DNA from 2 places in the Paraburkholderia sp. FW306-2-2C-D06C genome. Region 2 is predicted to be linked to the other one. Evidence: riboswitches for the same ligand, from Rfam matches in the RefSeq annotation. Region 2 holds a riboswitch; the other holds the start of a gene.
The links. Region 2 has a riboswitch for cobalamin ahead of cobW (cobalamin biosynthesis protein CobW). Riboswitches for the same ligand answer to the same signal wherever they lie in the genome.
Positions count from the first base shown of each region.

Region 1: another riboswitch for cobalamin. It lies ahead of AC3WLT_RS06595 (TonB-dependent receptor domain-containing protein); the one in region 2 lies ahead of cobW (cobalamin biosynthesis protein CobW).

Region 1 is NZ_JBYSWU010000006.1:115,904-121,381, reverse strand. Features, by position in the region: gene AC3WLT_RS06605 (cell division protein ZapA) at 100-414, opposite strand; gene AC3WLT_RS06600 (ATPase) at 411-767, opposite strand; cobalamin riboswitch at 975-1,232, shown strand; partial or broken gene AC3WLT_RS06595 (TonB-dependent receptor domain-containing protein) at 1,264-2,826, shown strand; gene AC3WLT_RS06590 (FecCD family ABC transporter permease) at 2,854-3,900, shown strand; gene AC3WLT_RS06585 (ABC transporter ATP-binding protein) at 3,897-4,736, shown strand; gene cobT (nicotinate-nucleotide--dimethylbenzimidazole phosphoribosyltransferase) at 4,797-5,478, shown strand, end outside.
Region 2 is NZ_JBYSWU010000037.1:3,911-9,388, reverse strand. Features, by position in the region: gene cobA (uroporphyrinogen-III C-methyltransferase) at 1-209, opposite strand, end outside; cobalamin riboswitch at 432-672, opposite strand; cobalamin riboswitch at 765-1,045, shown strand; gene cobW (cobalamin biosynthesis protein CobW) at 1,262-2,392, shown strand; gene cobN (cobaltochelatase subunit CobN) at 2,399-5,478, shown strand, end outside.

The DNA.
Region 1 (5,478 bases), on a different contig from region 2:
CGATGAAGCTAAAACGATGGAACTCAAACGTTCGCGCGAGTCTTTGCTCATGCACTCCGCTTGAATCCGCGGCCGATCTCAGGCACGGCCACTAGACACTTACTGCATGCTGTACTGCTGAATCACAGTACCTAGCTGTTCATTCATTTGACGCATTGTACGCCGGATTTCCTCAGCGGGAAATGCTTCTCCGTGTCTCACGCTCGTTTGCAGCTTAAGCAGTTCCGATGCCAGCGACAGCGCAGCCATTACGGCAATGCGGTCCGTGCCGCGCACGTTGCTGTGATTGCGGATCTTCGACATTTCAGCGTCTACGCGCGCCACCGCTTCGAGCAGCGCCGCTTCGGTTTCCGGCGAGCAGGCGAGACGATACGGCACGCCGAGAATCGATACTTCGATCTGCTTCGTGGTCATGCATTTTCTCCGTGGCGGGTGGCGGCGCTGTCCGCTTCGACCTCGTGTTGTTCGGGTTCGAGCAGATCGAGCTGATTGTCAGGCTCGGCCTGTGCGCGTGCCCGCGGCAGTTTTTCGAGAATCGCATTCAGGCGCACCTGTGCGTCGTCGATCTTTGCCGACAGCGCGTCGCGTTCCGCTTGCAGCGTATCGCGTTCCTCGCGCAGCAACGCGAGTTCGGTACGCGTGGCTTCCGCTTCAGCGCGCGTTCGGGCGAGCTGCTCTTCGAGCGCGAGCCGCGCTTCATTGTGGCGCTGGCTGATCGCAATCAGCTTGCCGATATTTTGTGAGAGTGATTCGAGTTCGGTGAGCATGTGCTGCGTCCTCTAAAGACATCGCATTTTAGCGCGGAATGTCGCAGGTTCCGACAATTGTCTCGTTTCGAGACGTAACAACCTCGCTTTGTGCAGGCTTTTATCGGCCTCATGACGAAAAACTGCGCCTGCATCGGACAATAACCTGCACTTAACAGAACGGATCGAGCAAGGATTAACCATTCTTGACGGGCCTCGAGGGCGCTCCTAAACTGGCCGCACTTTGGTGCCCGCGCGTGCTTTTCGACAGGGCGCGCAGTTAAACGGGAAGCAGGGCGCGACGTTCGCCTGAACGCGCCAGCCTGCGCTGCCCCCGCAACGGTAAGCGACCGCATGTCGTCATGCAAGTCGATCCCGATCGCGTGTTCGAAGCTGAACATGCGAGTGTGCCACTGCGCGTCACGCGTGAGAAGGCGGGATCGATGTGTCGCCAGCCCGGATACCGGCCAGAGGGAGAGATCCGTCCAGCGCAAATTCGTAGCAAGCGCGGGCGTCTCGTCACGCATCGTCCACCCAATCGTTGGTGTCGATCGACGGTGTGCGAGTCGATTCGGTCAGCCTCGGCGCACCGCAACTTGCGCAGATTCCGCTCGATCAGGTCGACCACGTCGAAGTGGTGAACGGCAATGTGTCCGCGTCATACGGCTCGGGCGCGATCGGCGGCGTCGTGCAGGTGTTCATGAAAGACGGCGGCGATCATCCGCCGCGTTTCAGTTTCTCGGTGGGCTACGGCAGTTATCACACGCAGACGCAACAGGCCGGCGTGAACGGCGCGTTGGACAAAGACGGCAAGACCACCTTCAGCATCTCGCTCGCGCGCTCGAAAGACGACGGCTTCTCATCGCTCAAACCAGCCCAGGCGCCCAACGCAAATCCGAATCCGAACGGCTATCTGAACGAGAGCATCTCCGCCTCGCTGCGCCACAAGTTCAATGACAAGTGGGACGCAGGCATCACATATTTCCAGTCGAACGGCAACAATAGCTACGACAACGCGTACGGCGTGCCGACCGATCTGAACAACCTCTACACCAAAGTGCGGCAGATGTCGGCGTTCGCCAGTGGCAAGGTGACCGGCTGGTGGACCACCCACTTCATCGTCTCCGAAGGCGACGATCGCAGCGTGTCGAACACCAACGGCATCTACAACGGCCGCTTCGATACCGACAATCGCCAGTACACATGGCAGAACGATTTCGCGCTCGCCGCGCAGCAGAAGCTGCAGGTCGGCTACGAGCATCTCGATCAGAGCCTCGATTCGGATACGTTTGCGGCGCCCGACCGGCATGTGAATTCGGGCTTCGTCGGCTATAGCGGGCGCTTTGGGCGCAATCAGATTCAGGCCAACGTACGGCGCGATCAGTATTCCGATTTCGGCGCAGCGAACAGTTACTATCTCGGCTACGGTTTCGACATCGCCGAGCATTGGAAGGTGAGCGCAAGCTATTCGGATGCGTTTCGCGCGCCGAGCTTCGACGATCTGTACTATCCGATCAGCGGCAATCCGTCGATCCAGCCGGAGCGCAGTCATTCGATCGAAGCAGCGTTGCAGTATGCGTCGAATGTGCTGGGCGTGATGCGCCTGAGCGCGTTCCAGACGCGCAATTCGAATCTGATCGACTACCATCAGGTGACGCCCGGCATCTATCTGGCGGAGAACGTCGGTCATGCGAAGGTGCAGGGGCTCGAAGGATCGTGGAGCGGTCATGTCGGCAGGACGGATGTGCGTGCGTCGGTGACGCTGCAAAATCCCGTCGACCTCGACAGCGATGTCGACCTTGTGCGGCGTGCGCGGCGTTTCGCGTCGCTAGCGGTGAATCGCAATATTGCGGGGTGGCGTGTCGGCGGCGAGTGGATCGTCAGCGGCGCGCGCGACGATAGCAGCGGCAAGCTCGGCGGTTACGGTGTGGTGAATCTGTCCGCGCGCTACGACATCACGAAAGCGTGGTACGTGGCTGCGCAAATCCAGAACCTGTTGAACAAGGACTATGAAACGGCCTACTCGTATAACTCGCCGCGGCGCGGTGCGTATGTCACGGTCGGTTGGCAGCAGCAGTGACGGGCGCGCCTGCGTGAGATCGCGCGGATGAACCGCGGCTCGGGTCCGAGGGTCGCGACGGCGATGCCCATCATGAGCGCGAAGCGTGCGGCCGCGATCTGGCTCGCGCTCGCCGTGCTCGCGCTGATCGTGCTGATGGCGTCGCTCGCGCTCGGCAGCGTGCCGCTCGCGCCCGCGCGCGTGCTGGCGGCGCTCGTGCCTTCGCCCGCGGCATCGGCGGATCTCGCGGGCGAAATCGTGCGGACATTGCGTCTGCCGCGCGCGCTGGCCGGCTTCGCGTGCGGCGCGCTGCTCGCGTTGGCCGGCGCGCTGTTGCAGGTGCTGCTGCGCAATCCGCTGGCCGAGCCATACGTGTTGGGCGTTTCGGGCGGTGCGGCGACTTTTGCGCTGGTCGCGATGATCGCCGGTTGCGCGTGGTGGATCGTCGATGCCAGCGCGTTCGCGGGCGCGTTCGTGTCGATCCTGCTGGTGCTCGGTCTTGCGCGCCGCGAGTTGTGGCGGGGCGAGCCGCAGGACACGTCGCCGCGCTTGCTGCTGACCGGCGCGGTGATCGCGGCCGGCTGGGGCGCAGTCATCACGCTGCTGCTCAACCTTGCGCCTGAAAATCGTCTGCGCGGCATGCTGTTCTGGCTGACCGGCGACCTCAACGGCGGCGCACTGCCATGGGCCGCGCTCGCCGCGCTCTTCGTCGTGCTGATCGCGATCGTGCCCGCTGCGCCGCGGCTCAATGTGCTGCTGCGAGGCGATGCGGCCGCGCAGGCGCTCGGCGTCGCGGTGATGCCGCTGCGCCTGCGTGTCTATCTGGTGGCGTCGCTGGCGGCGGCCGCGGCGGTGACGACAGCGGGCACCATCGGCTTTGTCGGCCTGGTGGTGCCGCATATGCTGCGGCTCGCGTTCGGCAACGATCAGCGCATGCTGTTGCCGGCCGCCGCGCTCGGTGGCGGTGTCGCGGTGATGGGCGCGGACCTGATCGCGCGCACGGTCATTGCGCCGGCGCAATTGCCGGTCGGCGTGATTACCTCGATCGTCGGCGTGCCGGTGTTTTTGTGGATGCTGCTGCGCAGGCGCCGATGATGCAGGCACGCCACTCCGCCCATGCCGCGCTCAGCGCGCAACGCCTGACGTTGCGCGCCGGCTCGCGAACGCTGCTCGATGCGTTCACGCATACGTTCTACGCAGGCGAGATCTGGTGCGTCGCCGGCCCGAACGGCGCGGGCAAGACGACGCTGATCGCGACGCTCGCCGGCCTCTCGCATCCGGCGGCGGGGCACGTCGAGCTCGACGGCGCGCGTCTCGCCGACTGGCAACCGCTGCCGCTCGCACAGCGTCGCGCGTTGATGCCGCAGAGCACGCACGATGCGTTCAGCGCGAGCGTGCTCGATATCGTGATGCTCAACCGCTTTCCGCATCTGACCGGCTGGGGCTGGGAACGCGCCGCTGACCGCGCCGCCGCGCATGACGCGCTGGATGCGCTGGGCCTCGCCGAATTCGCGGCGCGCGACGTGCTGTCGCTGTCGGGCGGCGAACGGCAACGCGTCGCGCTGGCCGCGGTGTTGTGCCAGCAGGCGCCGTTGTTGCTGCTCGACGAACCGCTGTCGCATCTCGATCTGCATCATCAGATCGATTGCCTCGATGCGTTGACCGCCTGGACACGCGAGCCTGGGCGTACAGTCATGTTTTCGTGTCACGACCTGAATCTGGCGCGCCGCTTCGCGACGCATGCGCTGCTGCTCGACGGCGCCGGCGGCGCCTATGCCGGGCCGGTGCATGACGTGCTGACGCCGGCGCTGACGAGCCGTGCATTTGGGTACCCGTTGGTTCTGATTCGCGACGGCGAGCATGAGGCGTTGATTCCCGCGCCGCGCCCGCGTCACGAATCGCCTGGCGGTGATGACACGCGGGCAAGCTAAGCGCTTCATAAGCGTTTCATAATCGTTTCAAAAAAACATTCTCTCTTCCGAAAAACGTCTATGACTTCTTTGCCAGGTTTGCTGCAATTGCCCGAGGTCGAGCCGCTCGATCAAACGTTGCGCGCCGAACTGCAACACATCATCGATACCAAAACCAAGCCGCCCGGCAGCCTCGGCCGGCTCGAGACGCTGGCGCGTCAAATGGGTCTGATCCAGCGCACCACGCGTCCTACGGTCGAACGTCCGGCGATGATCGTGTTCGCCGGCGACCACGGTATCGCCGACGAAGGCGTGAGTCCTTATCCGCAAGCCGTGACCGCGCAGATGGTCGCCAACTTTCTCTCGGGAGGCGCGGCGATCAATGCATTGAGCCGCGTCGCCGGCGTCGAGCTCGAGGTGGTCAATGCGGGGATCGCGACGCCGTTGCCGTCCAGTGAAGGCCTGATCGACATTCCGGTCGCGTCCGGCACCCGCAACTTCGCGCACGAACCGGCGATGACGCATGACCAGGCGCTCGCCGCGATGCAAGCGGGCGCCGCTCGCGTGCGCCATCACGCGGCGCTCGGCAGCAACGTGATCGGCTTCGGCGAGATGGGGATTGCGAATACGTCGTCGGCTGCGTGCTTGATGAGCCGCCTGTGCGGCGTGCCGATCGACGAATGCGTCGGCCGCGGCACTGGTCTCGACAACGCGGGCCTGGCGAAAAAGCGCAACGTGCTTGCCTCGGCGCTCGCGCGCCACG
Region 2 (5,478 bases):
GCGACGATGTCGGCCTGCGGCGTCGACGGATGCCCGCCACGTTTGCCGACATGAACGACCAGCGCGTCGGCGCGCGCGAATTGCAGCACTTCGGGATTCACCAGATCGTCGACCAGTACCACGTCGGCCTGCGCCAATGCGCGCGTCGCCTTGAGCGTCATCAGTTCGACGTCGCCGGGGCCGGCGCCGATCAGCCACGCGCGGCTCATCGCGGCGTGCATGGCGCGCCCCATGTCGTGACAAGTGGAAACAGGCGAGCCATGCAGACGGCCCAGGCGGAAATAGAACTCATGCGGTGCGACAGATTACGCACAACGGCAACGCCGCTCGCCGCATTTTCATCGAAATCGCAAGCGGGCGTTCGTATTACGTCATGCTTCAGCGCCTTCACATCCGTCCCTCGCGGATTCAGGCGGCCGGCGGCGTGACATTCGCCGCCTCCGCGTCTGGCCGGTATCCGGGCTGGCGGCCTCATGCGCTTTGCCTTCCCGTCCTGAATCGTCAGACAGTGGCATCGAAAACGCATGCGCGGCGCGACAGGATTGAACCCAGCGCCGCAGGTCGCTTACCGTTGCGGGGACAGCACAGGTTGAGCGCAATCGAGCGCGGCCTGTTTCCCGTTTAACTGCACATGCGAACGCATGTGCGGGCACCAAACGCGCGCATACGATAGCACACGGCGGCCCGCGCCGGCGCGCGCGGCAAGACCCCGGCGCGGCCCGCGCTTCCTGTCGCGCTTCCTTGACGGCGCGGGGCCGCGGGCCTACACTCGCACGCACTTTGGTGCTCGTGTGCGCGCTCGTGCGCATGCAGTTAAACGGGAAACAGGGCGCCCGCCTGCTATGGACCGGGTCAACCTGTGCTGCCCCCGCAACGGTAAGCGAAAAGCGGCGCCTGGATGCGTTCTCCAGCGCCGCGGAGCCGGCTTCGATGTCCACGCGCAAGGCCGCGTCGGCATATGACCACTGGGCGAGAAATCACTCGCGCGGGAAGGTGAAGCGGCGCTTTCGCCAGCCCGGATACCGGCCAGAATATGACGGATGAACGCCGCGGGGATGCGGTGGCTCGTTCATGACCTCGTTCTCTGTTGCCGCGGCAACGCCGCTTTTCGTCCCCGCTGTCGTATCTGTGTTCCGTTTTCGTGTTTGCCTGCCTGGCGCTGGTTTGTCCTGGACTCGAGCGCATTCGGACCCGAACCCGACCCGAACCAGACCCGGACCGCCGGCGTGTGAACGCGCAACTTCTTCGGATGGAACCAACGATGCAAACTCAAATGCGCAGGATCCCCGTCACCATCGTGACGGGCTTTCTCGGCAGCGGCAAGACCACGCTGCTGCGGCATATTCTTCAGCATGCGGGCGGCAAGCGCATTGCGGTGATCGTCAACGAGTTCGGCGAACTCGGCATCGACGGTGAAATCCTCAAGGGTTGCGGGATCGGTTGCGATGAGAACGGCGTCGAAACCGAGGGGCAACTGTATGAACTCGCGAACGGCTGCCTGTGCTGCACGGTGCAGGAAGAGTTTTTCCCGGTGATGGAAAAGCTCGTCGAGCGCCGCGAGCAGATCGATCACGTGCTGATCGAAACCTCCGGTCTTGCACTGCCTAAGCCGCTGGTGCAGGCCTTCAACTGGCCGCAGATCAAGAGCAGCTTCACCGTCGACGCGGTGGTGACTGTGGTGGACGGCCCCGCCGCGGCGAGCGGCCAGTTCGCCGACAACCCGCTCGCTGTCGATGCGCAGCGCAAGGCCGATCCGAATCTCGATCACGAATCGCCGCTGCACGAACTGTTCGAGGATCAGCTGTCGGCGGCCGATCTGGTGATTCTGAACAAAACGGATTTGCTCGACGATGAACAGCAAAGCGCTGTCGAGACCGCGATCCGTGAAGAGATTCCGCCGCAAGTGAAGATCGTGCGCGCACAGATGGGCCAGCTCGATCTGCACACGTTGCTCGGCCTCGAAGCCGCCTCCGAAGAAACGATCCACTTGCGCCACGACCACCACGGTTCGGCCGACGACGCCGATCACCATCACGACGAATTCGATTCTGTCGTGGTGCACGCGAGCGCGCCGTCGCGTGAAGCGGTGATCGCCGCGCTGCAAGGGCTGGTCGAAACGCATACGATTTACCGCGTCAAAGGTTTTGCGGCGTTGCCGGGCGCATTGATGCGGCTCGTGATTCAAGGCGTGGGGCGCCGTTTCGACAGCTACTTCGATCGTCGCTGGCAACCCGGCGAAATCGGCGAAATCGGCGAAATCGGCGAGGGTCGGCAGAGCCGCTTCGTGCTGATCGGCGAGGACCTGGATCAGGCTACGCTGCAACGCGCGTTCGATGCTGCACTGGGCGCTGCATTGCGGGTTGTGTCGAGCGCCGAACCGCAACAGGCGTAATCGATCATGCATCTGCTGCGCACTACGCCGGGCGGTTTTGTCGACGATACCCAGGGCGTGATCCGTATCGATCAGCAGCCCGCCGATATCGTGGTGCTTAGCTCCGCCGATACGACGCTGTCGCTGCTCGCCAGCGTGTTTCCTCGTTTGGGTGCCGATTTCCCGAGCGTGCGGCTCGCGAATGTCACTTATTTGCGGCAACCGGCGTCGGTCGATTTCTATGTCGAGGACGTGCTGCAGCATGCGCGCGTCGTGGTCGTGGATCACCTCGGCGGCGAGGCGTACTGGCCTTACGGGATCGAGCAGGTGGTCGCGCTCGCCGGGCGCAGGAAGCAGACACTGGCGATGTTCTCCGGCGATTTGCAGGAAGATCCGAATCTGCTTGCGCGCAGCACGGCGGATGCCGAACTGTGCCATCAGCTATGGCGTTATCTGCGCGAAGGCGGCGCGCAGAATGCCGAGGCGTTCCTGCGCTGCATTGCGTATCGTGCGGTCGGCTGGGGGCATGAACCCGCACCGCCGCGCGCGTTGCCTGCCGCAACGCTCTACCATCCCGAGCGCGATACGCCGACGATGGCCGACTGGCAGGCGCGCTGGAGCGAGGATGCGCCGGTTGCCGCGATCCTGTTCTACAAAGCGCACTTGCAGGCGGCCAACACAGCCGTGTTCGACGCGCTGATCGCCGCGCTCGAAACGCAGGGTTTGAATCCGCTGCCGATTGCGATTACCTCGCTGAAAGATGCGATGAGCCGCGAAGTCGTGCAGCGGTTGTGCGCGCAACATGATGTCTCGCTGGTTCTGAACACGACCGCGTTTGCCGCGTCGGCGATCGACGACCCCGAGCCGCTCGCGCTGGCCGGCGACGCGCCGGTCATGCAGGTGATCCTGAGCGGCGGCAATCGCGAAGACTGGCTCAAGGACAATCAAGGCCTCAACTCGCGCGATATCGCGATGCATATCGCGCTGCCGGAAGTGGACGGCCGCATCATCACACGGGCGATCAGTTTCAAGGGGCTCGCCTATCGTTGTCCGCACACGGAAGTCGATGTGGTCCGCTATCAGCCGGACCTCGAACGTGTCGGTTTTCTCGCTGAACTGAGCCGCCGCTGGTGCCGTCTGCGCACGCTCGACAACGCCGACAAGAAACTCGCGCTGATTCTCGCCAACTACCCTATGAGCGAAGGGCGCATCGGCAATGGCGTGGGGCTCGATACGCCGGCGTCGGTGGTCGGCATCCTGTCGATGCTGCGCGACGAAGGCTATCGTTTGAGCGAATTGCCCGCTGACGGCGACGCGCTGTTGAAGAAGCTGACCGAAGGCGTCACCAACGACCCCGTCGTGCGCGACTTGCGGCCCGCGCTGCAAAGCCTCGCACTCGACGACTATCTTTCGTATTTCAACCGGCTGCCTGCCGAAGCGCGCGACGCATTGAACGCGCGCTGGGGCTCGCCTGAGCGGGACCCGACGCTGCGGCGCGGCCGTTTCATGATCGCGGGCTGGCGCTGCGGACATGTGTTCGTCGGCATTCAACCATCGCGCTCGCGCGAACAGGGCGATTATGCGAGCTATCACGACGCCGATCTCGTGCCGCCGCATGCCTATCTCGCGTTCTATTTCTGGCTGCGCCATCAGTTCGGCATCGACGCGGTCGTGCACGTCGGCAAGCATGGCAACCTCGAATGGCTGCCGGGCAAGAGTGTCGCGCTGAGCGATGCGTGCTGGCCCGATCTGATTCTTGGGCCGCTGCCGCATCTCTATCCGTTCATCGTCAACGATCCGGGCGAGGGCAGCCAGGCCAAGCGCCGCGCGCAGGCCGTCATTATCGACCACCTGATGCCGCCGCTCACGCGCGCCGAAAGCTATGGGCCGTTGCAGGATCTCGAGCGCCAGGTCGACGAATACTATGAAGCGCTGATGGTCGACCCGCGCCGCGCGAAGCTCTTGAGGCGCACGATTCTCGCGACCATCGTGGAGCATCGGCTGCATGAAGAGCTGAGTCTTGCGGCGCCGGACGGGCAAGATGCCGAGGACGTGCTGCTGACGCGCGTCGATGCGTGGCTGTGCGAGTTGAAGGAAGCGCAGATTCGCGATGGTTTGCACACCTTCGGGCGTTCGCCGGAAGGCGTGCAGCGGCGCGATACGTTGCTGGCGTTGGGGCGTTTCCCGGTTGGCGACGGGCAGGCTGAAAGAGCCGGTTTGATCGATGCGTTGGCGCGCGATCTGCGGGTGGATCATCGGTTCGATCCGCTGTCGGTGGATTGGTCTGCGGCGTGGGATGGACCGCGTCCCGACGTTTTGCAGCGCGTGAGCGATGCGCCGTGGCGGCACTGCGGCGACACGCGCGAGCGTCTGGAGTTGTTGGCGGCCGGGATGCTGCGCGGCGCGTGTGGCGATGAAACTGATGCATTGGCGCCCGCGGCGGGAACCTTGCCGCAAGCCGAACGTGTGATCGAGCGCTTGCGTGCCGACGTCCTGCCGCGGCTCGACGCATGCGGGCCGCAAGAAATGCGGCATCTGAAGCGCGGTCTCGAAGGGCGCTTCGTACCGCCGGGGCCGAGCGGTTCGCCCTCGCGTGGACGGCCCGACGTGCTGCCGACCGGCCGCAACTTCTATTCGGTCGATACGCGCGCGATTCCGACGCAAGCGGCGTGGTCGCTCGGCTTGAAATCCGCACAGCAGCTCATCGAGCGGCATTTGCAGGAAAACGGCGACTACCCGCGCGCTATCGGGCTCTCGGTATGGGGCACGGCGACCATGCGCACGGGCGGCGACGATATCGCCCAGGCGCTCGCGCTACTCGGCGTGCGGCCGAAGTGGGCGCCGGGCAGTCATCGCGTGACCGACTTCGAGATCATGCCGATCGAGGTGTTCGACCGGCCCCGCATCGACGTGACCTTGCGCGTCTCGGGCTTTTTCCGCGATGCATTCGCGAACGTGATGCATCTGTTCGATGCCGCGGTACAGGCAGTGGCCGAGCTCGACGAACCCGAGGATATGAACCCGATCCGCGCGCGCGTGCTGCGTGAGCGCGATGCGCTAATCGCGCGCGGCATGGATGCGGCCGAAGCGCGTAAGCGCGCCGGCTG